One region of the Lentibacillus cibarius genome, then DNA from elsewhere that is predicted to be linked to it. Evidence: predicted binding sites of a transcription regulator. Region 1 holds the regulator's gene; the other holds the start of a gene.

Region 1 (15,503 bases):
CCGTGGAGCTTTACTGCACCTTGATATTGAATGTTGGTACAGCTTGTACAGGATAGGTGGGAGCCGTCGAAGCGTGAGCGCTAGCTTACGCGGAGGCACCCGTGGGATACCACCCTGGCTGTACGAACATTCTAACCCAGGGCCGTCATCCGGCCCGGAGACAGTTTCAGGCAGGCAGTTTGACTGGGGCGGTCGCCTCCCAAAAAGTAACGGAGGCGCCCAAAGGTTCCCTCAGAATGGTTGGAAATCATTCATGGCGTGTAAAGGCACAAGGGAGCTTGACTGCGAGACCTACAAGTCGAGCAGGGACGAAAGTCGGGCTTAGTGATCCGGTGGTTCCGCATGGAAGGGCCATCGCTCAACGGATAAAAGCTACCCCGGGGATAACAGGCTTATCTCCCCCAAGAGTTCACATCGACGGGGAGGTTTGGCACCTCGATGTCGGCTCATCGCATCCTGGGGCTGTAGTCGGTCCCAAGGGTTGGGCTGTTCGCCCATTAAAGCGGTACGCGAGCTGGGTTCAGAACGTCGTGAGACAGTTCGGTCCCTATCCGTCGTGGGCGCTGGATGTTTGAGAGGAGCTGTCCTTAGTACGAGAGGACCGGGATGGACACACCGCTGGTGTACCAGTTGTTCCGCCAGGAGCACAGCTGGGTAGCTACGTGTGGTAAGGATAAGTGCTGAAAGCATCTAAGCATGAAGCCCCCCTCAAGATGAAACTTCCCATCACTTCGAGTGAGTAAGATCCCTCAGAGACGATGAGGTTGATAGGTCCGAGGTGGAAGCGTGGTGACACGTGGAGCTGACGGATACTAATCGATCGAGGACTTAACTACTACTATGGTCGTTGAATCACACTCTTATTTAGTTTTTAGGGTGTAAATGTAAAAAAACCCTTGCATTTTCCGAAGAAAATGCTATAATAGTTCTTGTCTTTAAATATAGTGACTAACAACATTCCAACATGTCTGGTGGCGATGGCGGAGAGGACACACCTGTTCCCATGCCGAACACAGCAGTTAAGCTCTCCAGCGCCGATGGTAGTTGGGGCCTTGCCCCTGCAAGCGTAGGACGCTGCCAGGCAAAATAATAAGGAGGCTGATCCATACAATTATGGGTCAGCCTCTTTATATTAGATTAAAAAATATTGGGAGCAAAATTACCGATTACTTTTTTTATCGGATACCATCTAATTGAATATTTACTGAGATTGCATTTTAAAATGACGGATAAATATAATGGTGAGAGGAGGGGAGACATATGAGTGAATATATGGATCAGCTTATCGGGGATCACTTTTTAACCATTATGATAAGAATTATAATTGCTTTAGTCTTGTCTGGATTAATCGGATTTGAACGGGAATTGAAAAACCACTCCGCCGGGTTTCGGACACATATTTTGGTTGGGGTGGGCTCATGTTTAATGATGCTTCTTTCTTTGTATGGGTTTGAATCGTTAATTGATGCATATGATAATATTCGGTTTGACCCGGCACGTATTCCCTCTTATGTCATTAGTGGTATTGGTTTTTTAGGTGCCGGTACTATTATTGTTAATGGGATGACAATTCGCGGTTTGACAACTGCTGCGTCAATTTGGACAGTTGCAGGTCTAGGGTTAGTTACCGGCGCTGGTATGTACGCACCCGCAGTAGTAACAACATTTATTATTCTTTTGAGTCTTATTTTTTTAAATAACTTGGAACGGTTATTTAAGAAAGGAAAATCATCGTACCTCATTGAAATAGCGGCAATGCCCGGACTGGAACTCAACAATGTAGTAGCAATTTTTGAGTCACACCATTTGACTATAAAGCACGTCGAAGTCAATCGGACAGAGGATAATCTTCGCAACATATTTATAACAATTGTTGCTGATAAGGGGTTGGATCGTGTTTCCCTTTTCGAGGACATAACAAAACTTGATTATGTTAAAAGTGCTGCTGAACGGCAATAAATTTAAACCTTGTATCATACAGGTTTTTTTAAAAGGATCAGAATCTATAAAATTTGGCGATATAACTTTTACTTGCAAGGTAAGCCACGTTCAGCTCCGACGTACAGGACGTGCTAGCTTAGGTGTTGCGACAGGACGTCGCGTTCTTAGTCTGCAAGGGAATTTGCGCCTTTGTTTATACCATTGATAATCTGCTGTGCTTGAATTAGTTTACATTAAGCTGTTTCTTCAAATGTTTCATCTGACCCAGAATTGTCTATAATAGGAATAGATATCCCTTGCATCTCAGTGTGTATATCGTATAATAAAAGTAAAGTCAAAGATAGTCAAAGTCAAATTAAATAAATGATAGGAAAAATATACGAGTTCACTCATATGGTAAGAGGAGGAGGGTTTATGCGGAACATCTCGGACATCATTGAAGAATACTTAAAGCAGATTCTAGAAACCGCCGGTAAAGATGCGATTGATATAAAACGCAGCGAGCTTGCTGATCGGTTTCAATGTGTTCCGTCACAAATCAATTATGTGATTAAAACACGCTTTACTATGGAAAAAGGATATATAGTAGAGAGTAAACGCGGAGGTGGTGGCTACATCCGTATCATCCGGATTAAGCATCAGGATGGGGCGGACTTAATTGATGATATTATAGGTATGATTAACCCAAGCTGTTCACAGCAGGCGGCGTTTGATGTAATGGAGCGATTGCTGGAGGAAGAGCTTGTTACCAAACGTGAGGTAAAAATTATGCTAAGTGCTATTGAAAGGGAAACACTCGCTTTTCAGCTGCCTTTGCGTGATGAAATTCGCGCGCGGATTATGACTTCAATGCTAACCACTTTAAAATATTTGAATAAATGATAAGGGGGGAACAGTCATGGAATGTCAGGAATGTCACCAACGTCCTGCAACGCTTCACTTCACCCAAGTTATTAATGGTGACAAAACCGAGGTGTATGTATGTGAGGTATGTGCTAAAGAAAAAGGCTACATGACTTATCCAGAGGAAGGATACTCATTACACCATTTGTTGTCAGGACTATTTACTTCAACGAATGAAAACCAGCAAAATACGGCACGACAACAGATGAGTAATTTGCAATGTCCACAATGTGAAATGACACTGTCAGAGTTTAAGCGAGTTGGAAAATTTGGCTGTTCACAATGCTATCAGACATTTGAAGACTATCTTGATCCAATCTTTCGCCGTGTACATAGCGGCAACACAACACATCATGGAAAAATTCCTGCCCGTAAAGGTGGGGATATGCGTATCAGAAAACAGGTTGATGCCTATAGGGATGAATTGCAGCGGTTAATAAAAAATGAAGCGTTTGAGGAGGCCGCGACAGTCCGGGATAAAATTAAAGAGCTAGAAAAGGAAATAGGGGGTGACGAGGCATGACACTGCAGCAGTTTATGAATGAGGCAATCAGCCCATGGATGCGAGAGGATGGACCTGATAGCGATATTGTTTTAAGTAGCAGAATTCGACTAGCACGAAACTTTTCCCAATATTCCTTTCCAATCCTGGCTGATGAGTCTGATTTGGAGCACATCAGTTCCTTTATCAGGGAGGAATATGAGCATCAGTCATTCCAGGATTATCAGGAGTTTTCATTTATACCTATTCAAAAACTGTCGCCAGTGGAGAGACGTGTGCTTGTGGAGAAGCATTTAATTAGTCCACACCTAGCAGAGCAGGATCATTCATCAGCCGTATTGATATCGAAAAATGAACAAGTATCGATTATGGTCAATGAGGAAGATCACCTTCGTCTTCAGCTTTATTATCCTGGTTTTCAGCTTACAAAAGCACTTGAAAAAGTCTTTGAATTAGATGATTGGCTGGAAGAAAAGGTGAACTACGCGTTTGATGAAAAGCGTGGTTACTTAACTGGTTGTCCCACAAATGTCGGAACAGGGATGCGTGCGTCCGTTATGATGCACTTGCCTGCACTAGCGTGGACACAGCAGATTAATCGGATGATACCGGCAATCAATCAACTAGGCCTTGTCGTACGTGGTATTTATGGAGAGGGCAGTGAAGCAAAGGGAAATGTCTTCCAGATATCAAACCAGATCACTCTTGGCAAATCAGAAGAAGATATTGTTGAGGACTTGCAAAGTGTTGCCGGTCAGCTTATTGAGCAGGAGCGTAAAGCAAGAAATAGGATAATGGAACAGTCAGCAAAGCGTCTCGAAGACCGGATATACCGCTCGTATGGGATATTGGCTTATAGCCGTATTATTGAGTCTAAAGAAGCGGCATCCTGTTTATCAGACGTAAGACTTGGTATTGACTTGGGTGTTATTGAGAATGTTTCAAGAAGTATATTGAATGAATTAATGGTGTTGACACAGCCGGGATTCCTGCAGCAGTATGCTAAAAAGTCGCTGGCCCCCAATGAACGTGATGTATTAAGAGCATCCCTTATTCGTGAACGTATACAACTGGAAAATTAGTTAGGAGGAGAAATAACTATGATGTTTGGACGTTTTACAGAACGAGCGCAAAAGGTGCTGGCGCTTTCCCAAGAGGAAGCTGTACGCCTCGGACATAATAATATAGGAACCGAACATATCCTGCTCGGCCTTGTCAGTGAAGGTAACGGAATTGCAGCTAAAGCATTGGAATCGCTAGGCTTAGAGGTCGCCAAAATTCAGGAAGAGGTGGAAAAACTGATCGGTTCCGGGAAACAACCGATGCAGACGGTTCATTACACCCCAAGAGCTAAGAAAGTAGTCGAGTTGTCACAGGATGAAGCACGTAAACTGGGGCATTCCTATGTTGGTACCGAGCATATTTTGCTTGGTCTCATACGTGAAGGTGAAGGTGTTGCGGCACGTGTGCTGAATAATCTTGGTGTCAGCCTGAACAAGGCACGCCAACAAGTACTCCAACTGTTGGGAAGTAATGAATCGCAAGCTGGTCGTCAGGGTCGTGGCGCACAGTCATCAAATGCTAACACACCAACACTCGATTCACTGGCTCGTGATTTGACTGAAAGTGCGAAAGAAGGCAATGTTGACCCTGTTATCGGCCGTAGTAAGGAGATTGAGCGGGTGATAGAGGTTCTTAGTCGCCGCACAAAAAACAATCCGGTCTTAATTGGGGAGCCAGGAGTCGGTAAAACGGCCGTTGCGGAAGGTCTGGCACAACAAATCGTCCAAAATGAAGTACCAGAGATACTGCGGGACAAACGGGTGATGACCCTTGACATGGGTACTGTCGTAGCTGGGACGAAATACCGTGGTGAATTCGAGGACCGACTTAAGAAAGTAATGGAGGAGATACGCCAGGCATCCAATATCATATTATTCATTGACGAATTGCATACATTGATTGGAGCGGGCGGCGCAGAAGGTGCGATTGACGCTTCCAATATACTAAAGCCAGCTTTATCTCGTGGTGAACTACAATGCATTGGCGCTACCACGTTAGATGAATACCGTAAATATATCGAAAAGGATGCAGCACTCGAACGCAGGTTCCAGCCGATTCAAGTCGACGAGCCAACATTGGATGAAACGGAGCAGATTTTACAAGGGTTGCGCGACCGTTATGAAGCACACCACCGTGTAACAATCACTGATGAGGCGATTGAAGCGGCCACCTCATTGTCCGATCGTTATATTACAGACCGTTTTCTGCCTGACAAAGCCATTGACTTAATCGACGAGGCGGGATCTAAAGTTCGTTTGCGTTCCTATGCGATTCCCCCGGATTTAAAAGAGTTGGAGCAGAAGCTCGCGGACGTGCGAAAAGAAAAAGATTCTGCCGTACAGAGCCAAGAGTTTGAGAAAGCTGCTTCTTTGCGTGATTCAGAACAACGGCTTCGTGAAGAACTAGACGAAACAAAGACACAATGGAAAGAAAAGCAAGGACAGGAGTCGTCGGAAGTGCTAGTGGAAGACATAGCGAAAGTTGTTTCGACTTGGACGGGTGTGCCTGTTTCCCGGCTGACAAAGGATGAAAGTGAGCGCCTTCTGAATTTGGAAAAGACACTGCATGATCGGGTCATCGGCCAGGAAGAGGCTGTTGATGCTGTTGCTAAAGCTATCCGTAGGGCACGTGCCGGTTTGAAGGATCCAAAGCGCCCAATTGGCTCGTTCATTTTTCTTGGACCAACTGGTGTAGGGAAAACGGAACTAGCACGAGCACTTGCTGAGTCTATGTTTGCTGATGAGGAGGCCATGATTCGCATAGACATGTCCGAGTACATGGAAAAACATGCGACCAGCCGGCTTGTTGGATCACCTCCAGGATATGTCGGGTATGATGAAGGGGGCCAGCTGACGGAAAAAGTCCGTACGAAGCCGTATTCGGTCGTTTTACTAGACGAAGTGGAAAAGGCCCATCCGGAAGTATTCAACATTCTACTGCAAGTGCTGGAAGATGGAAGGCTGACAGATGCCAAAGGGCGTGTCGTTGATTTCCGCAATACTGTCCTAATCATGACATCTAACGTTGGTGCTAATGAACTGAAGCGAAACAAGTATGTTGGATTCACGCTTGATGATGAAGAGCAGGACTACAAAAATATGAAATCAAAAGTAACCGAAGAACTGAAAAAAGCATTCCGGCCAGAATTCTTGAACCGAATCGATGAGACGATTGTTTTCCATTCGCTAGAACGAAAGCATATGAAATATATTGTGCAGTTAATGGTCAAACAACTGCAAACCAGACTGCAAGAACAAGGTATTGAATTTACACTAACGGATAAGGCAGTTGAAAAGATTGCCGACGAAGGCTTCGATCCTGAATATGGTGCCCGGCCGTTACGCAGATCCATTCAGAAAAATATTGAAGATATGCTGTCGGAAGAATTGTTGAAGGAGACAATCACAAAAGGCGAAAAGGTAAAAATCGGCTTAAATAATAAGGGAGCATTTACTATTCTGTCGTAAACTTTTTAGTGTATAGTCATGGTTTTTCAGCATCCACGTAGGCAAATCACCATTAGTAAAAAACTGGAGGGTCCGTCACCTTCCAGTTTTTTTGCTTAAGAAAGATAGACTTAGGTTGCTACGGACAACGTACCAAATCAGCCACGTCAGCCTTGACGCACAGGATATATTAATGCAGTCGTTGCGACAGGACGTCACGTCTTAGCCTGCGAGTGCACTTGTGCCTTTGATCCATCGAGCGGCTTGAACATAAACATGTTATACTTAGAAGTGTGGAACAAATATGGTAATTTTTTATGTGATTGATAGAAATCTGTAACTTTCATGTAGTGTATTTGGTATATAATAGGGATGTAGCAAAGGAGAACGATAACATTGGCAAAACGTAAAACGAAATATGTATGTCAGGACTGCGGCTATGAATCTGCTAAATGGATGGGTAAGTGCCCCGGGTGCGGGAGCTGGAATACGCTAGTTGAGGAATGGGAAGCATCTTCTGTGAATACAAGACATACAATGGGTGGGGGCGCAAAGCCAGCTAGTAAGCCAGAGAGCATTACATCCGTTGAAACAAAAAAAGAACCGCGTATCACAACATCGATGCGTGAATTCAACCGGGTACTTGGCGGTGGAGTTGTGCCTGGATCATTGGTACTTATTGGTGGGGATCCCGGTATAGGCAAGTCAACATTATTGCTGCAAGTGTCATCCCAGCTCGCAGACAAGCAGTTACCCGTCCTTTATATTTCAGGCGAGGAATCTATGCGACAGACGAAACTACGTGCCGACCGTCTTGACGTCACATCCGATTTACTTTACGTATTATCCGAAACTAATTTATTTGATATTGTCAGTCAAATTGAACAAATCAAGCCCGCTTTTGTTGTGATTGATTCAATTCAAACAGTTTACCGAGAAGAAGTAACAAGTGCACCTGGCAGTGTTTCTCAGGTACGTGAAAGCACGAACGAATTAATGAAGACGGCTAAATCACACGGCATTCCTATTTTTATTGTCGGGCATGTCACGAAGGAAGGGGCAATCGCCGGACCACGGATGCTGGAGCATATGGTCGATGCAGTTCTTTATTTTGAAGGTGAACGGCATCACACCTATCGAATATTGCGCAGTGTTAAAAATCGCTTTGGAAGCACACATGAAATGGGTATTTTTGAGATGAAGGAAGAAGGCCTGCGAGAAGTTATGAATCCTTCTGAAATTTTCCTGGAAGAACGACCTCAAGGTGCGGCTGGTTCTACCGTCGTGGCGTCTATGGAAGGAACCAGACCTGTTCTTGTTGAGATCCAGGCCCTCATTTCTCCAACTAGTTTTGGTAATCCAAGACGGATGGCAACTGGGTTTGATACGAATCGTGTTCCACTTTTGATGGCGGTTTTGGAAAAGCGTGTCGGTCTTTTACTGCAAAATCAGGATGCATATATTAAGGTTGCCGGAGGTGTGAAACTTGATGAGCCCGCCATTGACCTTGCAGTGGCTGTCAGTATTGCATCCAGTTTCCGGAATAAGCCGACAAGGCCGGAAGATATTTTCATTGGAGAAGTTGGACTGACCGGTGAAATAAGGCATGTCTCTCGAATCGAGCAGCGCGTTCAGGAGGCGGCTAAACTTGGGTTTGAGCGTGTCTTCTGTCCTAAGAAAAACCTGGAAGGATGGACCCCTCCTTTATCTATTAAGGCAATTGGGGTAAGTACTGTCAAAGAGGCATTAGAAGAGGGTTTGATGGATTGAATAGCGGGATACAATTGATTGACATTCAACCTATTAAGTGTTAAAATAATACGTTTAAAAATTGACTTGTTTTCACGATTATGCTAGGATTTATCTGAGAATATATATTTTATCCGAACTTATAGCGGTTATTTTATGGAAAATGGGTAATAATAGACAATAGGAGGTGACAGTGGTGCTAAATAAAATCGTTCATTTATTTTTTATTATTAGTGGAGGTACCATTGGATTTTTGTACATCCCGGATATTGTCAATTTGCTGGAATTTACTGATGTGAGCTGGGCAGAATCTCGTTATTTAGGCATGGTTTTAGGTGCAATTATATTATTCGGCCTTTCCTATTTTGTCACGGACTATATTGTTGGCTTTTTAAGATGGATTGAGGAAGCATTGATTAAGATTCCGGTCGGTGACTTGTTGTTTGGTAGTCTTGGGCTGATTGGCGGTTTAGTCATTGCTTATTTGGCTAATATTCCGTTGACGGATATTGACATTTATCTCGTATCACAGGTTTTGCCGCTCTTTATTACAATTTTACTAGGGTATTTTGGTTTTCAGGTTGGATTTAGAAGGCGTGATGAATTAATGAACCTGCTTAACTTCAACCGGAAAGAACGGGAAAAGAAGCAGCCTACAGAAGAAGTGGCTTCCGAGCGAAAACAGCCGAAATCCAAAATTCTTGATACAAGTGTTATTATTGACGGGCGTATTGCGGATATCTGCCAGACGAATTTTTTGGAAGGTACGATTGTTATTCCGCAATTTGTGCTTGGTGAATTGCAGCATATTGCGGATTCATCCGATGTGCTCAAACGAAATCGCGGGCGCCGGGGCCTTGATGTTCTGAACCGGATACAGAAAGAGTTGCCGGTTAACGTAGAAATCTATGAAGGTGATTTTGATGATATTCCAGAGGTTGACAGCAAACTGATCAAATTGGCTAAAGTAATGGACGGAATTGTTGTGACAAATGACTTTAATTTAAATAAAGTCTGTGATTTGCAAGGGGTACCAGTCTTAAATATTAATGACCTGGCAAATGCCGTCAAACCAGTTGTTTTACCGGGTGAGGAATTAAATGTACAAGTGATTAAGGATGGTAAGGAACACAATCAGGGTGTTGCGTATTTGGATGACGGTACAATGATTGTTGTAGAAGAAGGTCACGACTATATTGGAAAGAAAGTAGAAGTGCTAATTACAAGCGTTCTGCAGACATCTGCCGGTCGAATGATCTTTGCTAAACCGAAATTACTTGAAAAAGCACAATAAAAACGGTATAACATAGGGAGAAGAAAAAGTGATAACGAAGAAAGTTATCACTTTTTGTTACGTTTTAACGGCCGAGGTAGTTTGTATATAAAGAAAGGAGTTTCACCATGACAAATCAGGTTCGTGTACGCTATGCACCAAGTCCGACGGGTAATCTACACATTGGTAACGCTCGTACGGCATTGTTTAATTATTTATATGCCAGACATTTTGATGGGGAATTTATTATTCGAATTGAAGATACGGATGCTAAACGAAATGTTGCTGGCGGTGAAGAAAGCCAAATGAAATATTTGCAATGGCTTGGCATCGACTGGGATGAAGGCGCGGATGTCGGCGGTGATTATGGTCCATACCGCCAAATGGAGCGGCTGGACATTTATCAGAAATATGTCGATGAATTGCTGGAAAAAGGTTTAGCTTATAAATGCTACATGACCGAAGAGGAATTAGAGAAAGAACGGGAAGAACAGCGCGCGAAAGGACAAGTCCCGAAATATTCCGGTGCCCATCGCAATCTGACGCAAGAGCAGATAGAACGGTTTGAAAGTGAAGGACGTAAGCCAAGTATTCGCATGCGTGTCCCGGCTAACCAAACGTATACGTTTCGTGACATTGTCCGGGGCAATATCACGTTTGAATCGAGTGACTTTGGTGATTGGGTTATTGTGAAGAAAAATGGTGCACCAACCTATAACTTTGCTGTTGCTATTGATGATCACTTGATGGCGATTACGGATGTCCTGCGCGGTGAGGAGCACATTTCCAACACCCCGAAACAAATGATGGTCTATGAAGCGTTTGGCTGGCAACCGCCAAGATTTGGCCATATGACACTCATCTTGAATGAGGAACGTAAAAAACTAAGTAAGCGTGATGAACATATCATGCAGTTTATCGAGCAGTACCATAACTCGGGGTACCTGCCTGAAGCACTGTTTAACTTCATTACGCTACTTGGCTGGTCCCCGGTCGGTGAAGAAGAAATCTTTAGCAAAGAAAAATTGATTGAGATATTTGACCCTGACCGGTTGTCTACATCCGCGGCTATATTCGACCGCCATAAATTGAAATGGATGAATAACGAATATATAAAATTAGCTGACCTTGACAGGGTTATTGGTCTAGCCATGCCACATTTGATAGAAGCCGGTAAATTGCCGGAAGATATGGATTCACCAACAAGAGAGTGGGCGGAAAAGGTGATAGCCTTGTACCAGGAACAGCTGCATTATGGTGCTGAAATCGTCGAACTGACGGAACTGTTTTTCAGAGAAACGATTAACTATGATGAAACGGCCATGGATGTATTGAAACAGGAGCAGGTTCCGGAAGTGCTGCAAGTATTTACGGACAAGCTCATTCACTTGGATGAATTCGAAAAAGATGCAATCAAGCAGCAAATTAAAGCAACCCAAAAGGAAACCGGTCATCGTGGGAAAAAACTGTTTATGCCAATCCGGGTAGCAACTACTGGACAGGCGCACGGTCCTGAACTACCACTTGCCATCGAGCTATTAGGCAAAGATACCGTTCTGAAGCGTCTTGATCATTTGCTGAAGCAGCTTGGAGCTTAATCGGTTCACAACTGCGTGTAAATGTAATATAGTAATAATACAATTAGAAAAATTCGAGCGTTGACAAGGAGAAGTAAAAAACACCATGCTTGTCCAGAGAGAATCACCACCGGCTGCAAGTGATTCGAAGCATCGTTTTTGAAATGCACCTTGGAGCCCGCTATGGAAATGGTAGTATATAGCGGCGGCTCTCTGCCGTTACCGGAGCCAAGCTGGAAGAATATGGTACTCTTCAAACAGAGTGGGACCGCGCGAACAAGCGTCTCTGTGTCATGATTACACTGGGACGCTTGTTTTTATTTTGTTAAAAACTTGCGGAACAACGCTTTTTAAATATAGACAACGGGAGGAGGAAACAGGACGATGGGGTTGTTTAAGCGGATCAAAGAGGATATGGATGTTGTGTTTGAACAGGATCCAGCCGCGCGCTCATATACGGAAGTGGTGTTGACATATTCGGGTCTACACGCCATCTGGGCACATCGCCTGGCTCATTTCTTTTTTAAACGCCGTTTGTTTTTCATTGCCCGGGCCATATCGCAAATTAGTCGCTTTTTTACCGGTATTGAAATTCATCCCGGTGCCAATATTGGCCGAAAATTTTTTATTGACCATGGAATGGGTGTTGTCATCGGTGAAACATGTGAAATTGGGAATAATGTTACCCTTTTTCAAGGGGTAACGCTCGGAGGCACAGGTAAAGAAAAGGGGAAACGGCATCCTACCATTAAGGATAACGCCATGGTTGCAACTGGTGCCAAAGTGCTCGGCAACATAACTATTGGCAACAGTTCTAAGGTGGGAGCTGGATCGGTCGTGCTGAAGGATGTTCCTGATCATTCCACTGTTGTCGGTGTACCGGGCCGGGTTGTTGTACAAAATGGGGAAAAAGTGAAGAAAAACCTTGATCATCATAAACTGCCGGACCCGGTAGCAGACCGCTGTGAACAACTGCAGAAAGAAATTGATACATTGCGTGAAGAAATAGCAAAGCTAAAGGAAGTGAAACAGTATGACGATAACTATTTATAATACGTTGACAAGGGAAAAGGAAGTATTCAAGCCAATTGAAGAAAACAAGGTGCGCATGTATGTTTGTGGTCCAACAGTCTATAACTATATTCATATTGGAAACGCACGACCTGCTATCGTCTTTGATACGGTCAGACGGTATTTTGAATACAAAGGCTTCCAAGTTGATTACGTTTTAAATTTCACCGATGTTGATGACAAAATTATTAACGCGGCTAATGAACTCGGTGAAGCGGTTCCTGACGTTGCTAACCGTTTCATTGAGGCCTATTTGAATGATGTCGAGGCGTTGGGTGTTAAACAGGCAACTTGGAATCCGCGCGTAACGGAGACAATGGATGATATTATCACGTTTATTCAAAGCTTAATAGATAAAGGGTATGCTTATGAAGTGGATGGTGATGTTTATTTTAAACCACGTTCGTTTGCCGACTACGGTAAGCTGTCTCATCAATCAATTGATGAATTGCGGTCCGGGGCACGCATTCAAGTGGGTGAGAAAAAAGAGGATCCGCTTGATTTTGCCTTGTGGAAAAAGGCGAAGGACGGAGAAATTGCGTGGGATTCTCCATGGGGACAGGGACGCCCTGGCTGGCATATTGAGTGCTCGGCTATGGCGAAGAAATACCTTGGGGAGACCATAGACATTCATGCCGGTGGCCAAGACCTTACTTTCCCGCACCATGAAAATGAAATTGCTCAGTCAGAGTCAATGAACGAAAAGAGTTTTGCCAATTACTGGATGCATAATGGGTATATAAATATTGACAATGAAAAAATGTCCAAATCACTTGGCAACTTTGTTTTAACGAAAGATATTATTGCACAGCACGACCCGCAAGTAATCCGGTTCTTTATGCTGAGTGTTCACTATCGTCACCCAATCAATTTCACCGAAGAGTTGCTGCAAGGGGCGAAGAACAGCCTGGACCGAGTTAAGAATGCATACAGCAATCTGGAGCACCGCAAGCAGGCCAGCATGAACGCCGATAAAATGGCCTCCGATTGGATGGAAACCATCGCTGGACTAAAACAACAGTTTGAAGAAGCAATGGACGATGATTTTAATACGGCAAATGCCGTCGCTGTGTTATTTGATATGACAAAAGAGGCTAATCGCTACCTTGAACAGGAGCATACCTCTGTTCACGTGATCGAAGCATTTCAAGAAAACATGGAAGCACTGCTTGACGTACTGGGTATTCAACTGGAACAGGAAGAAGAGCTGCTAGATGCAGATATTGAAGCACTGTTAGAGGAGCGGAGAGAAGCAAGGAAAAATCGTAACTTTACTCGGGCTGATGAAATACGTGACAATCTTAGAGAGAAAAATATCATTCTGGAAGACACACCACAGGGAACGAGATGGAAGCGGGCAGACAATGAATCTTGATGTGAAACAAATGAAAAGTTTGGCGCTTGCCTATATGGGGGATGCTGTTTATGAAGTTCATGTCAGAAACCATTTGCTAAAAAGCGGTACAATAAAGCCGAATCAGCTCCACAAAGAAGCCGTCACGTTCGTATCTGCCAAAGCCCAAGCGCTGTTGTCCTGTATTGGATTGAGGCTAGTGTGCTTACTGATGAAGAGGAGCGGGTGGTTGCCCGGGGAAGAAACGCCAAGTCCGGGACCATCCCCAAAAATGCCAGTGTGCAGACGTACCGGTATAGTACAGCGTTTGAGGCGCTTATTGGTTATCATTATTTACTTAACAATGAAGACAGGCTAAACGAACTGATGACTGCAGCTGTAGCACATGTAGAAGGGAGTAAAAATCGACAATGAATCAGGAAATGATTATTGGCAAAAATCCTGTTATGGAAGCGCTGAAGGTAGGAAGACCGGTCAACAAAATACTTATCTCGGATCAACTGAACAAATCGCTAGCTAGTAAAATTAACCATCTCGCCAAAGAGGCTGGAACCATTGTACAGAAAGCGCCCAGAACGAAGCTTGACCAGTTGGCTACCGGAACTCACCAAGGTGTTGTCGCTTATGTTGCCTCTTATGCCTATGCCTCACTGGAAGATTTGTTTACTAAGGCAACAGAAAAACATGAAGCACCGTTTTTTATTATTTTGGATCAGTTGGAAGACCCTCATAATCTTGGTTCAATCTTGCGTACGGCTGATGCTGTTGGTGCGCACGGGGTAATCATTCCTAAACGCCGCTCTGTTGGTCTTACCCAGACAGTTGCCAAAACGGCTGCCGGAGCATTGGAACATGTACCGGTCACACGCGTTGTGAATATCGCAAATACGATTGAAGAATTAAAAGAACGGCAGGTTTGGGTTGTTGGAACTGCAGCGGACGGCACGGAGGATTACCGGAAGCTTGATGGGGATCTGCCCATTGCTATTGTGGTAGGAAATGAAGGAAAAGGGATGAGCCGATTGGTGAAGGAAAAATGTGATTGGACCATCAGCCTTCCTATGCACGGACATGTTTCTTCGCTTAATGCTTCAGTTGCCTGTAGTTTGTTATTGTACGAGGTATACCGCAAAAGGTTCCCAGTTGGTGATGATTGATGAATGTGTTAGTTGTTGACGGCTACAATATCATAGGTTCCTGGGGAGAACTAAAACAGTTAAAGCTAAATGATATTGGACAAGCGCGTGACCGGCTAATTGAACTGTTGGCTGACTATCAAGCATTTACCGGCATGCGCGTCATTGTCGTTTTTGATGCCTATTATGTTAAAGGGATTGAGAATAGATATAAAGAATACCAGGTTGAAGTCATCTATACCAAGGAAAATGAGACCGCAGATGAGTGTATCGAGCGGTTAGTGAAAGACCTGAAGAACGTTTTGAATCAAGTTTATGTGGCAACATCCGATTTTGCAGAACAGCGTACCATTTTTGGGCAAGGTGCATTGCGTAAATCAGCACGGGAACTGTATATTGAATTGAATGACATTGACAAAGAAATAACTGAAAAAATAGAAGATAGTAAAAATGAAGGTCGACCGCTTAAAATTCCACTGAAAAAAGAT
Region 2 (15,503 bases), 550 kb from region 1:
TTTAAAATGCAATAAGTTGTAAAAGCCTCGGGAAACTTTCCCGGGGCTTTTTATATCATTCGAAATATTAATTAGGGGTTGATTTTATCGCTTTAGTACTTTATTATAGTAAAGTATAAACGACGTAGAGGAATTGGGGAGGAGAAACCAAAATGGAATGGGTTGTTGTCATATCCGTACTTGTGCTGACTATTCTCAGTCTATTGCGAATCAACGTTATTGTTTCCATTATCGTTGCAGCCATAACGGCTGGCTTGTTATCCGGGCTTAATGTTATTGAGTCGATTGAAATGATGGTAAACGGTATGGGTGAACAGGCGAATACAGCGCTAAGCTATATTTTGCTTGGAGCCTTTGCTGTAGCAATCAGTTATACAGGAATTACAGCTATTTTAGTGAATTTTTTAATTCGTGTATTAACCGGAAAGAAAACAATGATGCTTTTGGCGATTGCCGGTGTTGCATCGTTGTCACAAAACTTGGTTCCGGTGCACATTGCATTTGTACCGATTTTAATTCCGCCTTTATTAAAACTTTTTGATGAAATGAAAGTAGACCGCCGTGGTGTGGCAACAGCATTGACATTCGGCTTGAAGGCACCTTATGTCATGATTCCGGCTGGGTTTGGCTTGCTTTTCCATCAGACCATTGTGGATGGGATGACTGAAAATGGTGCAGCCATAACGACTGGCGAAACAGCACTTGCCATGTTAATTCCAGGCTCCGGCATGGTTGTTGGTCTCCTAGTTGCCATCTTCTTCACGTATCGGAAAGACCGGGAAGCTGTTCCGGGAGCAGGTGGAAGTGAGGCAAACTTTACTGCACCATCAACAGAGCATGTTACGTTCAATAGAAAACATTTATTAACAATCGTTGCGATCATCGGAGCACTTGCCGTACAGATTGCTTTCCAAAATTTAATTGCAGGCGCGCTGACAGGTCTTATTCTCATGTTCGCACTGGTTGTTGTTCCATATCGGAAAGGTGAACAAGTCATGGCGGACGGGATAGCTATGATGGGGCAAATCGCCTTTGTTATGCTAGTCGCATCTGGCTTTGGCAACGTTTTGACCGAGACGGGAGCGGTAAATGCACTTGTAGAAGTAACGTCGGGATTTCTAGGTGACAACAAAAGCCTGATTGCAATTATTTTGCTTCTCGTTGGTTTGCTTGTCACCATTGGCATTGGCTCGTCGTTTGGAACGATACCGATTATTGCAGCGCTTTATGTGCCAATTTGTCTGGCAGCCGGATTTTCTACGATGGCGACGGCGGCACTGATAGGTACAGCCGGCGCAGTTGGTGATGCCGGTTCCCCTGCTTCGGACAGTACACTCGGACCTACATCCGGACTGAATGCGGACGGAAAACACCATCACATTTGGGATACATGTGTTCCGACGTTTATTCACTTTAATATCCCATTGGTATTGTTTGGCTGGATTGCAGCAATGGTTTTATAGGAAGAATAAGAAGGAGCAGTTTCGGATAAAGTAAGGAAAAAGTGAAGTGGGGTGCGCTATGCGAAAATTGATTGTAGCGGTCGTAACTGTCATGTTTTTCCTTGCTTTGTCTGCTTACCAACCAGAGATTCATGCTCAAGGTGGTTATGGATGGGGATTTAAAAAGAATGACGAACATAAATTGCCCGACATTGGCAAGTATAAGCAGATCCTCGAGGAATATGGTGCCTATTATGCCGATGATTCCGGTGAAAAGAACGTGTATCTTACATTTGATAATGGGTATGAAGAAGGATATACCGATGACATTCTTGATGTACTGAAAAAACATGATGTACCAGCAGCGTTTTTTCTAACGGGGCATTATGTGGAAAGTCAGCCGGATCTTGTTAAACGGATGGCGGACGAGGGACACATCATTGGAAACCATTCCTATCATCATCCGGATTTCACGACGGTAACTAAGAAAACGATGCGCAAAGAATTAGAATCGTTGGAAGAAGCAGTAGCTGACGTTTCCAGCCAAGAGAATATCAAGTACTTGCGTCCGCCCCAAGGGATGTTTAATGAGAAAACACTCCAATGGGCAAATGAATTAGGGTATATTCATACGTTTTGGTCATTGGCATTTACGGATTGGGATACCGATGATCAAAAAGGATGGAAATATGCGTATGACAATATCATGGAGCAGATACATCCTGGAGCGCTCATCCTTCTTCATACTGTATCGTCGGACAACGCTAAAGCATTGGACAAGCTGGTAACAGATTTGAAGAAACAAGGTTATCAATTCAAAAGCCTTGATGACTTAGTGTTAAAAAATTTGCTTCCACAACCGATTTACGGTTATTAGTGCCCTAAAGCCTAGTCGGGATGCAATCACTCATCGGGGGAAACATAAAAATAGCAGGGGAATGTTTAGAATTCCTCTGCTATATCATCTACGCTTTCACAAATGATGTTTTTTAATATAGGTATAAGGGCTTTCCTCAATCATAGGTGTATCTGGGATATCTTGGTTCAGTTTAACGAGTACACTCATTTTATTGATAATACCTGCCAAACGGTCTTTGTCTGCTTCAGGCAAACTGCATTTAATGCCATAATGGAATGTATCGCCCTTTGCTACGTTCTTCCAGACTAGTTCGCCGATAAGATTAAATGGTTCCCCCATCAATGTAATGTTAAAACTCAGTTTAATTGATGAATTAAGCGGCAGTTTCAGCGATGTGAGTAATTTGATGCCGCCAAGACTGATATCTTCAATTAAAACATCGGCTGACCCCAGGTTTACTTTTCGTTCATTTATAGCTAATATCATCATTTCACCTAGCAATGCAGAAGGAAATTTCAGTCGGAAAAACTTTCTGCGTTCTTCACAAGGCACTTTACATACCCTAGGCTTAGCCGGTTTGAGATAGCCGGTTTCCAGCATATGTTCAAACGACTCTAATGGCACAGGTTTGGAAAATAAATACCCTTGGACTTCATCACATTCGTGCTGATTCAAAAACTCCAGTTGTTCATATTCTTCAACACCCTCGGCAACGACTTTCATTTCCATCCCCCTTGCTAGGTGGAGGACGGATGAGGTAATGGCCGCCCCGCTACTATTTTCGGCTGTAATATCTTGAATAAAGCTTTTGTCAATCTTGATGGTATCGGCGCTGAACTGCTGTATATATGTTAACGACGAATGGCCGGTTCCAAAGTCATCGATGGCAATGGAAATGCCTAAATCCCGAAGCTCTTTTAGCGTGTTCAAGACAACCGGCTCATTTTTCAGCATGGATCCCTCCGTTATTTCCAGTTCTACATATTTGGCTGGAATGTCATATTTGTTCAGCATAGATGAAACAAATTCCACCAGCCCTTTTTTTATGAAACGGATGGGGGAGACATTTATAGCAATTGGACGTAAGGTGTAACCCTCATCCTTCCATTTTCGCAGCTGTTTGCATACATGTTCTATGACCCAGTCGCCGATTTGATGGATGAGATGGTTTTCCTCGGCTAAAGGAATGAATTCTCCTGGTGAAACAAGGCCCCATTCAGCATGATTCCAGCGTATCAAGGCCTCTGCTCCCTGAATTATACCAGTAGATGTTTCTACTTGTGGCTGAAAATAAACCTCAAATTCCTCCTTTTCAATAGCTGTCCGCATATCCTTTTCAAGCGAAAAGTTCTTATAGGATATAATGTCTTTGGAAACGGAGTATAGTTGATAATTGTTTTTCCCAAGTTGTTTGGCACGGTACAGCGCAGCATGGGCGCTTTCGACCAATGTGAATTTGTCATCTCCGTCTTCTGGGTAAAATCCGATACCAATGCTTGTAGTTACGTGTAATTCATAACCGTCAACTGTAACCGGTTTCTCTATCGTTTCGATTAGTTGCTCAGCTAATTGGAACACCGCATCCTTTGACGAGAAGTTTTCGACAAGCAGAATAAAATCATTGCTGCTGAGCCGAGCCAGATAGGACCCTGCCGGCAATGTTCCCGCTAGCCTAGTGGTAGTGGTCTTGAGAACTGTGTCACCAATGGTATATCCAAGTGAATCATTTATTAATTGAAACCGGTCCAAATCGAGATAAAAGAGTGCGAATGTATTGTTGCCGTTCATGCTCGTATCACATAATTCATCGAGCTTTTTATATAGACTTCGCTGATTGGGCAGTGCGGTCAAGGCATCATGGGTAGCGAGATAGTCAAGCTGTTGCTGCATTTCCATTTCAGGGGTAATGTCAACAATCATTCCGAATAAATGGGTGAGCTGCCCGTTATCATCAAATTGGGGTACCGTTTGATCGTAAACCCATTTTAATGTTCCATCTCCACATTGAACGCGGTATTGATGGCGAAGTGATTCTCCCTTTTCCAGCCATTGCTGTCGGTTAAGGACTTCTGCTTTTTCATCGGGATGTAGTAGCCTTTCCCATATATCTGGTTCATGATAAAGATATTGGAGTGGGTACTGAAGCAATTCAGCAGCCCCTTTAGACACATACTCTAAAGTCCCCGAGGTACAATCTTTCATCCAAATGCCTGCTGTCAGCTCGTCCATTAGGATTCGTGATTGTGTCTTCGCTTCCTCCATTTGTTTCTCGATAAAGTGCTGGGTTGTATCATCCTGTACGACACCGACTATCTTTTGCGGTGCGCCGTCTATCCAGAATGCTTCTGCGTGGACTTTTAGGAAACGAATTTCATTTGTTTTTCCATGATAAATACGGAAATCAACTATACAGTTTTCTCCCTTTCGTACAGCGTTTGTCATTACTGTTCTTACTTTTTCATAATCATCGGGATGAACGAGTTGAAAGGTCTTGTCTATGAAAAGCTGTTCCGTCGTTTTATCAAGTCCGAAAATATCATAAAAGTAATTCGAGCATGTTAGATATTCCTCGCCAATCGTGTATTCCCAGCTACCGATTTGGGCAATCTCTTGAGCATGTTCTAAGTGTGTTTTATAAAGCTGTAAATCATCTAATGTTTGTTTATGCAAGGTGTGGTCTTGGACGATGATGTAAACACCTTCCACATCTGCACTACCTACTTTGATGGGGATGAAGGTGAGGGCAGTATGAATCGTGTTCCCATCTCTGTTATATACAGGTATTTCATGCTGTGCTGTTTGTCCATTCAGTGCGTCAGTAAATGCTTTTTGCAGTTTACGATTGTCAGCTTTTGTAAAGAAATCTTTATAACGGATGGAAGAGTCTGATGAATATCCTAAAAATTCGTTTATACTTCCGTGGTTCTGAGAGATGATCTTTCCTTTTGGTGAAAGGACAATGATTAAATCTGGGTGATACTTGGCTAACGAAGTAAGATAGTTCTGAAATAATTCGGTGCGCTTTATGTCATCCTGATTATCTACAGGGGCTTTTTTAAATAGGTTAGCTAACAGAGACGGCCTTTTACGCGTCTCATACATACGAACATCTCCCTTATGTACACAAAATTTATCCATGGTCAATAAAAAAATATAAATGTATAATAATTATAATATAAAACGGAACATTTTGAAATGAATTTGTGAAAAAATTGTCACCTAGTGTCGAAATACAAGGAGATTTAGATACAAATATCTGTTTGAAATTTTCTTAATATTTGATACAATGAATTTAATTCTAAATGTTGGGGTTGATAGGATGAAACGGGAAAATTTAATCGCTCCGGAGTCATATAACATTGTCATGGAAATGGAACGTTATGCGGCAGAAAGACCTGGAAGACAAGCGTTGATCTGGCGGGATGAAAATGGTGCATCTGAAGAAGTTACATACGGTCAGCTAATGAAAAACGTCAACAAAATTGGTAATGTGTTCAAAGAAAAAGGGCTTCAGAAGGGCGACAAGGTGCTTGTTATGATACCGAGGCTTATTGCAGCGTATGAAACGTATCTAGCAGCGATAAAAACCGGAATCGTCGTCATCCCAAGCTCGGAAATGTTGAAAACGAAGGATTTGCAGTATCGAATTACTCACGGAGAAGTACGTGCGGTTGTTAGCTATTATCCATACGTTGATGAATTTAAAGGTGTAAGGGAATATGATCAACTGACATTATTTTCAGTTGGCGGCGCTGTTGAAGGATGGCACAATCTGGATGCATTGAAAGACAAGGCAATGGATGAATTGGACATGGCCGATACGACCAGGGATGACGTCGCTTTTCTGTCGTACACATCAGGAACAACTGGTAATCCAAAAGGGGTTGTCCATACCCATGGATGGGGATATGCTCACTTACAGACAGCTCCGGAAAACTGGCTCTGCATCACTGAAGGCGACAGGGTTTGGGCAACAGCAGGCCCAGGCTGGCAAAAGTGGATTTGGAGTCCGTTTCTTTCCGTGCTTGGGTCAGGCGCCACTGGATTTGTATACCTTGGTAAATTTGATCCTAAGACCTATTTAGGGCTCCTGCAGGATTTAGACATCAATGTACTGTGCTGTACACCGACAGAGTACCGGCTAATGGCGAAAGTTGATAATCTGGCAGACTATCAGCTCCCGGCGCTTCACAGTGCGGTGTCAGCAGGTGAACCACTTAATCGGGAAGTGATTGATACATTCCGGCATTATTTTAATGTGACCGTAAGAGATGGTTATGGACAGACAGAGAATACGCTCTTGCTTGGTGTGATGAAGGATATGGACGTGAAGCCGGGCTCTATGGGCAAGCCGACACCAGGCAATGACGTAGAGATTATTGATGAAGACGGTCACCCGGTACCACCAAATGAAATCGGTGACATTGCATTGAAAAGAGACAGTCCCGCGCTGTTTAAGGAATACTATAAAGATCCCGAGCGCACGAAGATGACACAGCGCGGGGATTATTACGTGACAGGGGACCAGGCATCTAAAGATGAAGATGGCTACTTCTGGTTTGAAGGCCGCAGTGATGACATTATTATCAGTTCCGGTTATACCATTGGACCGTTCGAAGTGGAGGATGCATTGGTCAAACATCCATCTGTTCAGGAATGTGCCGTTGTCGCAAGTCCGCATGAAGTACGTGGGAATATTGTCAAAGCGTTCGTCGTACTGCAGGAAGGTGTGGAAGCCGGCAGTCCAGATTTGGTCAAAAAACTGCAGGACCATGTGAAAAATTTGACTGCACCATATAAATATCCGAGAGTAATTGAATTTATCGAAGCGCTGCCCAAGACAACTTCCGGTAAAATAAGACGGATTGAATTACGTCAGAAAGAAAAAGTGGAGAAATAGTTCGTTCTTAGAAAGGGCTCCATTGTTTTTGGTGAATATAATTTGGGTAGTGATTAGGTTATATATTTGTCGGCTAGGGAACCAAGTGAACACATATGATAATGTAAGGCAGCCGAGCTGATCAATATAGCGCGGCTGCTTTTACTATCTTTTATGCTGACATGGCAAAATAACGACATGCCTGAGCACACTGCAGGCAGACTCGGCCACAATGCTGCGATAACTCATCAGGGTGCTGTAAGCAATGATTTCCGCACGTGTCACAAATCTGTGCACAAAGTGAGGCGATAGATTTTGAAAAGTTGCTGCAGCGTGCTATACATTTAGCTGTTAATGTACAAATATCCGCACAATCTTCAAGCAATCGTAATTGTTCTTTTCGATGATTGGATCCATCCATTTCCAAAATACAGTATTTGGTGTATTCGCAAGTAGCTTCACAGTCTTGGATTATATTTACCATTTGTTGTTGATCCATATTGTTTTGATTATGATGAGCCATTGCATAATGCATGATAATTCCTCCAATAACTTTTATTTAACAATGCCATTCTATGCATAAATGCCTATCCGAGGTTATAGGCGAATACCTGTTTTTTGGTTTTAATTTGAACAAAAAAAGGGAATGAATATAACAGCAGATAGGTAGAAATTGATTCTTGTAGTAGAAAGTATAATTAGAGAAATTCGGTATCCGACTTGTCTTATAGCGAGTGTTGAAGTTTTTTTTATAAGATAAAATATAAAAAAATAAGCAAAAACCCTTGAAAGTCAAAGAAGGTCAGAGTATAATAACAATTGAAAGGTCAAAGATAGTCAAAGTCAAAGTTAAACAACTGACCTTCACATACCAAAGGAGGAATCGGATATGCAATGTCAAAATTGTGGTATTCGTCCAGCAACAATTAATATGTCTATGCAAATTAACCAACAAAGAATGAATATGCATTTATGTGAAAAATGTTTTCATGAAATACAAAACAGTATGATGAGCGGTGATTTCAGTCAAGGCCAGCAAGGCAACTTTGCATCGGGCTTTTTCCAAGGCAATGGTGGCCAAGGCCAAGGTCAAGGATTCACCGGTACGAAGACAAAACAACAATCCGGTAATGGCAATAGCTTGCTCGAGCAAATGGGCAAAAATGTCACTCATGAAGCAAGACAAGGTATGATTGATCCGGTTATTGGACGCGACAATGAAGTCAAACGTGTCATTGAAACATTGAATCGCCGAAACAAAAACAACCCGGTACTAATCGGTGAACCCGGTGTTGGTAAAACAGCTATAGCAGAAGGACTTGCACGGCAAATTACCGAGGGTAAAGTTCCAGCAAAATTGATGAATAAGGAAATTTACTTACTCGATGTAGCCTCGCTCGTAGCGAATACAAGCATGCGTGGTCAATTTGAAGAACGCATGAAACAACTGGTTTCGGAAATGCAAGAACGAGATGATGTTATCCTATTTGTTGACGAAGTACATCTGTTGGTTGGTGCCGGCACCGCGGAAAGCTCGCAAATGGATGCTGGCAACATTTTGAAACCGGCATTGGCACGCGGTGACTTGCAGCTAATCGGTGCAACCACGCTGAAAGAATATCGTGAAATCGAAAAAGACGCTGCACTTGAGCGTCGTTTCCAACCAGTGATGGTACATGAGCCATCTGAAGAAGATACAATTGCTATTCTTAACGGAATTAAAGATCGCTACGAAAATTTCCATGAAGTGCGTTATTCCGACGAAGCGATTCGTTCGTTTGTCACACTGTCCAAGCGATATATTCAGGATCGCTATCTACCGGACAAAGCGATTGACCTAATGGATGAAGTCGGCTCACGGCTAAACTTGGATAATGCTGAGAAAGACTCCGACTCTATTCAGAACCGAATGAATGAAATCGTTCGTGAAAAGGAACAAGCGGCAGAACGGGAAGACTATGAACGTGCAGCACACTTGCGTTATCAGGAAATCCAGCTGCAAAAACAGCTCGATAAAGCAAAAGATGAACAACAGGATATCGACGTGGATATATCTGATATCCAATTAATTGTCGAGGAAAAGACCGGCATTCCGGTTACCAAATTGCAAGCAGATGAACAGGAAAAAATGCGCAATCTTGCTGAACAGCTTGGTGCAAAAGTAATTGGCCAGGATGAAGCCGTTCAAAAAGTGGCCAAAGCTGTTCGCCGTAGCCGCGCAGGACTGAAGTCAAAATATCGTCCAATTGGCTCCTTCCTATTTGTCGGACCAACTGGTGTCGGTAAAACAGAATTGACCAAAGCACTGGCTGAAGAATTGTTTGGTACCCGTGATAGTATGCTTCGGCTTGACATGAGTGAGTATATGGAAAAACACGCCGTTTCCAAAATCATTGGTTCGCCACCGGGATATGTCGGACATGACGAAGCCGGACAGCTGACGGAAAAAGTTCGCCGGAACCCGTACTCCATTCTGTTACTGGATGAAATAGAAAAAGCCCATCCAGACGTACAGAACATGTTCCTGCAAATTATGGAAGACGGACAGCTGACTGATTCACAAGGTCGTACCGTAAGTTTTAAAGACACTGTGATCATCATGACAAGTAACGCTGGAACCGGTGAAAAGCAAGTCAATGTCGGCTTCAATCGAGATGAGCATGACTCCGTATCAACGCTAGAAAACTTGAGTGCATACTTCAAGCCGGAATTCCTAAACCGTTTTGACAGTATCATTCAATTCAATGAACTTGAACAAGACAGCTTACTGCACATTGTTGATCTGATGCTCGCGGACCTTGAAGAAACCATTGAGGAAAATGATATCTCTATCACGATTACAGATGAAGCTAAGCAAGAGCTGGTAAACCTTGGTTATGATCGCCGATTCGGTGCACGTCCATTGCGCCGCGTCATCCAGGATAAAATTGAAGACCAGTTGACCGACCTTATTCTGGAAGATGAAGAAGTTAAAGCCGTTAAAGTATATGTAGACAATGACGACATTGTCGTTGCAAAAAGTGAATAACCACTTTGGGAAGCCGCTGACTGGTGTCAGCGGCTTCTTTTTTAATATTAAAGTGGGGCGAAAACGCCAAAGCTTGGGGCAGAACCGCCAGATTCGGAACAAAATCGATGGAAATAACATAATTACTACATTTTTTTCACATAATAGTAAACCCGACACTCAAAAATGTGAAAAGGATGTTTATTATGCAGCGTATCGCTAAACTGACCCTTATCATACTAGTTATAACAGCAGTGCATCCTTCCTTATACATAGGTGCACAACAGCATCCTGATCTGAAAGTCCACTTCATTGATGTCGGACAGGGAGACAGCATCTTCGTGCAAACACCTGGAGGAAAAAATATCCTTATTGATGGCGGCCGACCAAAGGCAGGTAAAAAAGTAGTCCAGTTCCTGAGAAAGAAAAATGTCCAGAAACTTGATCTAATGATTGCGACACATCCTGATATCGATCATATTGGCGGTCTGGTGCAAGTAATGCAATCCATGGAAGTAAATAAGATTCTCGAAACGGGGATCATGCATTCAACGAAAACATATGCCAGATATGTCAGCCAAATCATCAGACAGCACATACCTATAGACATTGCAGATCGTAATGAAGAAATTGATATCGATCCCACAATCAACATGAAAATTTTAAATACCCATAACGACTCCAAAACAAATAATGAATCGTCCATTGCTTTGAAATTGACGTACGGAAAAATTGATTTTTTATTAATGAGTGATGTGGAAAAAGAGCAAGAAAAAAGACTGCGCAAACGCTATGATCTTAACTCAGAAATCTTAAAAGTTGCCCATCACGGGTCTCATACAAGTACGTCGCTAAAGTTTCTTAAGGAGGTAAAGCCCAACGTGGCGATTTTGACATATGGGAAAGGCAATAAATTTGGACATCCGGTTGACCGTGTAATTGATAATTTGCAAAAGGTCAATACCGCGATTTATCCTACAGCGTCGTTTGGCAATATAACGGTTCAAACTGATGGACAAGGTTTTTTAATTTTGAATGAGAAAAATCCAACTAGCTGGTTAGAAGCAGGATAATATGGAATCCCCTGCACTAACATAAGTGCAGGGACTTTCCAGTACTTGAAACCCAGATAGCGTGTGCTTGAATGAAAAATTAAATGCGTACTTTAGCATTTCCAACTAGGATAAATAAGAAAATCCGAACTGATTCAAAATCTAACAGAAGAATTTTGAATCATCGTTCGGATTTTCTTTGATTCGATATAAAGTTTTATCCCATCATCTAATTCGTCAGCCTATACAGGATTTACATTGGTTCAAATTGGTCGATAGAGCTTCGCAACAGTTCGAGTACGGCATGCTGCTTACGAATAGGCAAGCTACGCATCCGGAAAAGCTGTTCTTTTAATGAGGGATTTTCCATCACATACTGAACAAGCTCTACTGCCTCGTCGTCAAATGATTTTGTTTTGGAACCGTAAATCCGTTTGAAGTCTTTGAGCAAATCCTCACGGTGGGAACGATTGCCGACTAGATGATCGATTGTCACATCGAATAGTTCACTAAGTTTCACTAAATTCTCCAGGTCCGGGATTACTTTATTTGCCTCCCAGCGAATGACGACATAACGGGAAATATGTAACTGATCAGCAAGATATTGTTGTGTCCATTCGTTTTGTTCACGCAAGAATTTAATATTATACCCGATTTTTTCCAAACTCATCGCATCACACTCTATAAAATTGATAAATAAATTTTCCACAATTTCGCTATTATATAAATCCTATCATGATTGAGTATGAAATAAGCCGGTTTCTTTGTGCTAGTGATGCACATATAATAGAATGTTTACAAGTTGAACAGGGATGGGGGATGGTGTATGATGATTGGCTGTTTGATTTTATATCACAAAACCGTAACAAGTCTGACAAAAAGCTTGCTGTTGCGGGCTGTTTTCCATGAAGAAGACTTTGAAATTGAGATCTTAGATGAAAGTACAGTGGTTTTATACGTTTGGAATGTGGAGCGCAGACATGTCTGGCAGGCTGCACTCGATTTTGAGTTAGCTAGCGTACATGCGGGATATGGTTTTGGGAATTACAAGTGGGAAGCGGAAGAAAGGGCTCATGCAGTTTTGGTCTATTCACAGGGTTATCAACAGCATAGCGGTGATATTTGCGGTTCATTAACAGGTTTATCCACAAAATCCACAATTGAATAACGGGTTATACACATAATGGTTGTGCATAAGTAAGGTTGATATAAAAAGGGATACGTCGATTATCAACAATTATGCCATGTTTGTGGATAGGTTGTGGATGGACAAGGAAGTAGGATTACAAAAAAACTTCGGCACTCGACTTCTTTTATAAGTCAAGTGCCGAAGTTTTTGTTCAGCGTCTGCGGGATTCTCGGTCCGCGCGTTTGAAGTCCTTCTGATAAAGAACTTCTTGTGTTTTGGACAAGAAGCGTTCCTTCTCGATTGGCTTTTTACCCATATGAACACCTCATTTCTCCAAGGGTGTACGTATAGTATTGTCCATGACCGGATAATTATACCAGGTTAGCCAATTTTAGATTGTTCTATTTTACGCAGTGCTGCTTCCAGTTGTGGAAAAGCGAATGGATAACCATGATCCTCGGCTTTTTTGGGCAGCACGTATTGTCCGTGGGTAACCAGGATGCTCATTTCACCAATCACGGTCCGGACTGCTAATGCAGGAGTCGGAATCCAATCCGGCCGCCGCAATACACGGGCCAATATACTGATGAAATCTTTGTTCCGCTTCGGATTCGGAGCAGTGACATTAACCGGACCGCTCATTTGTTTATTGGACAGACAGAATTGAATGATGCCAACAACATCCTCTATATGGACCCATGACATCCACTGTTGGCCACTGCCGATTTTTCCGCCAGCAAATAGTTTAACTGGAAGCTTCATTAATGGCAGAGCACCTTCATCGCCCAGAATAACGCCGAACCTGGTGCAGACGGTACGAACCCCCAAGTCTTCTGCCTGTTTTGCGGTTTGTTCCCATTCTGCTACGACGCCAGCCAGAAAGTCTCCGCCTGCTTTTGTCGTTTGTTCGGTGAAAATGCTATCCTCAGACGTCCCGTAAAATCCGACTGCCGACCCGCTTATGAAAACAGCAGGTAATTCTTGCATCTGTTTCATCATCTCAATAAGCTGTTGTGTTGTTTCAATCCGGCTATTGCGGATGGCTGCCTTTTTCTTTTTTGACCAGTAGCCAAACAAGGAGTCGCCGGCAAGATTGATGACGCCATGGATCAGTGGTAGTTCTTCAACAGGTTGCTCATAGCTAATGAATGACGTTCTTGTCGTGTTGGTATGTCTTTCCGGGGCGCGTGTAAGTATGTAGACGTGGTGTCCTTGAGCAGTTAAAGCTACGGTGAGATGTTTACCGACAAAGCCGGTCCCGCCGGTAATTAAATAGTTCAATTCATTCACTCCATTCTTTTATATAATTGGTTCTTGTTTTCATGATACAATAAAACGTAATAGACGCGCACTAATAGGGAGGGAGTGTATTGCGTAAGATTTCCCGGATTACGACACAAAAAAAGCATAAAGATCGTTATAATATTTTTCTCAATGACGGCCAAAAAGAGCAGTATGGTTTTAGTGTAGATGAGGCAGTACTAGTTGAATACAGACTTCACAAAGGTATGGAAATGGATGAGGCGACTGTTACCACCCTTATCCATCAAGATACATTACATAAATCCTATACCCTTGCCATCAACTATTTAAGCTACCGGATGCGGACAAAAAAAGAAATGTATGATTATCTTATTAAAAAAGAAGTGGATGACGAGCATATCACACACATTATGGAAAAGCTTATCGCTGAAGGTTTGCTTAACGATCAACAGTTTGCCGAAGCATTTGTACGAACACGCATGAACACGTCAGAAAAGGGACCAATGCTTATCAAGAAAGAGCTGATGGAAAAGGGTGTACGGGATACCCTTGCTGAAGAAGCAGTTGCTTCATATACATACGACATGCAATTTGAAAAGGCGATGAAACTAGCGAAGAAAAAGTTTCAATCCGGCAAAAGCAAATCATACCGACAGCAGCTGCAGCATGTTCAAGGCACACTAATGCAAAAAGGGTTTACCGCAGATGTTGTGCAGGCCGTTGCAGGAGAACTCCAGGATGAAAAAGATGATCATGCTGAATGGCAAGCGCTTGTTAAACAGGGGGAAAAACTACTCCGAAAATATCAGCAAAAATATAGTGGGTACGAGCTCCATAATAAAATAAAAGAAGCTTTATATCGGAAAGGCTTCACGATAGATCATATTAATCTATTTTTAGACGAACAGGTGGATGATTAAGTTCGGTTAAAATGTAATTAGAAGTGGGGAACCTCATCAAATTTGAGGATCCCCGTTTATTCTTAGAAATAAAGTTCCCGCACTACCGGTCAATAACAATTTCATTGCGCCGGTCATCTTGACTAAAGATTTGTTCAGCAACGATTTCGGGTCCTTTTAAACCTGACGGGTCTTCTACATGGGTGGAGTTGTCCCAGAAAGGCGTATTCATCCCGCCCATATAAACAGCTGTAATATCAATAGGGTCATTTGCCCACTCCTGTTGCAGACTTTCGGTAAATCCTTTGACAGCGAATTTACTGGCACAATATATGGACTCATGCACTTTTCCGCGCAGCCCGGCGGTCGAAATGATCGTCAAGATACGACCTTGGCTTTCCCGAATCAATGGCAGGGCAGATTGTATACAAAGCATCGTCCCTCTGACATTGGTGTTTAATGTTTTATCAATATCCTGAATGGAATAGTCTTCTACAGGTCCAAAGATTCCAATGGCAGCATTGTTGATAAATACATCCAGTTCCCCTATTTGCTGAAATGCAATGCTAACAGAAGCGGGTTCCTGCACATCACAAAGGATTACCTCTGCCTGTCCGCCTGCGTTGGAAATTTCGCTTTGAACTAAATGCAGCTTTGTGTCATCGCGCCCAAGTAAGAATGCTTTATATCCATTTTTTGCATATTTTAGTGCGAGTGCTCGGCCGAGTCCGCTTCCAGCCCCGGTAATTGCAATCGTTGACATGTTATTTTCCTCCCAATACAGTGTATTATTATTTTTATTTTCCTAGATAATTGCTAGAATGTAAATAGATAAGGAAGGGAGCTTAAATAAATGGATTTCCGATATAGTGATTATACAGTTGAACAACTAAGAGAAGAAGTAGGCCGGCTGAAAGAAAAGGCACAGAAAGCTGAGCAACTGGGAAATATTAGTGAAGTTGCGATTAATCAA

The links. Region 1 encodes CtsR, which represses protease genes until heat stress. Its sites were predicted from a motif close to ATGGTCAATAAAGGTCAAACA; they were not measured.
Region 2: the regulator CtsR is predicted to act here: its motif matches at 8,004-8,024, upstream of FFL34_RS12595 (ATP-dependent Clp protease ATP-binding subunit).

What each region holds. Positions count from the first base shown of each region.
Region 1 is NZ_VCIA01000001.1:2,017,008-2,032,510, forward strand. It holds rRNA gene FFL34_RS09625 (23S ribosomal RNA) at 1-836, shown strand, start outside; rRNA gene rrf (5S ribosomal RNA) at 968-1,083, shown strand; gene FFL34_RS09635 (MgtC/SapB family protein) at 1,261-1,959, shown strand; gene FFL34_RS09640 (CtsR family transcriptional regulator) at 2,356-2,823, shown strand; gene FFL34_RS09645 (UvrB/UvrC motif-containing protein) at 2,840-3,367, shown strand; gene FFL34_RS09650 (protein arginine kinase) at 3,364-4,428, shown strand; gene clpC (ATP-dependent protease ATP-binding subunit ClpC) at 4,447-6,876, shown strand; gene radA (DNA repair protein RadA) at 7,252-8,625, shown strand; gene FFL34_RS09665 (PIN/TRAM domain-containing protein) at 8,801-9,898, shown strand; gene gltX (glutamate--tRNA ligase) at 10,006-11,475, shown strand; T-box leader at 11,527-11,745, shown strand; gene cysE (serine O-acetyltransferase) at 11,839-12,507, shown strand; gene cysS (cysteine--tRNA ligase) at 12,488-13,900, shown strand; partial or broken gene FFL34_RS09685 (Mini-ribonuclease 3) at 13,890-14,293, shown strand; gene rlmB (23S rRNA (guanosine(2251)-2'-O)-methyltransferase RlmB) at 14,290-15,036, shown strand; gene FFL34_RS09695 (NYN domain-containing protein) at 15,036-15,503, shown strand, end outside.
Region 2 is NZ_VCIA01000001.1:2,564,936-2,580,438, forward strand. It holds gene FFL34_RS12565 (YfkD famly protein) at 1-15, shown strand, start outside; gene FFL34_RS12570 (Na+/H+ antiporter family protein) at 153-1,463, shown strand; gene pdaA (delta-lactam-biosynthetic de-N-acetylase) at 1,522-2,319, shown strand; gene FFL34_RS12580 (EAL domain-containing protein) at 2,416-5,403, opposite strand; gene mbcS (acyl-CoA synthetase MbcS) at 5,621-7,201, shown strand; gene FFL34_RS12590 (four-helix bundle copper-binding protein) at 7,353-7,715, opposite strand; gene FFL34_RS12595 (ATP-dependent Clp protease ATP-binding subunit) at 8,070-10,208, shown strand; gene FFL34_RS12600 (ComEC/Rec2 family competence protein) at 10,394-11,260, shown strand; gene FFL34_RS12605 (helix-turn-helix domain-containing protein) at 11,493-11,909, opposite strand; gene FFL34_RS12610 (hypothetical protein) at 12,066-12,407, shown strand; gene FFL34_RS12615 (YfhE family protein) at 12,580-12,684, opposite strand; gene FFL34_RS12620 (TIGR01777 family oxidoreductase) at 12,750-13,649, opposite strand; gene recX (recombination regulator RecX) at 13,739-14,551, shown strand; gene FFL34_RS12630 (SDR family NAD(P)-dependent oxidoreductase) at 14,634-15,293, opposite strand; gene FFL34_RS12635 (YfhH family protein) at 15,384-15,503, shown strand, end outside.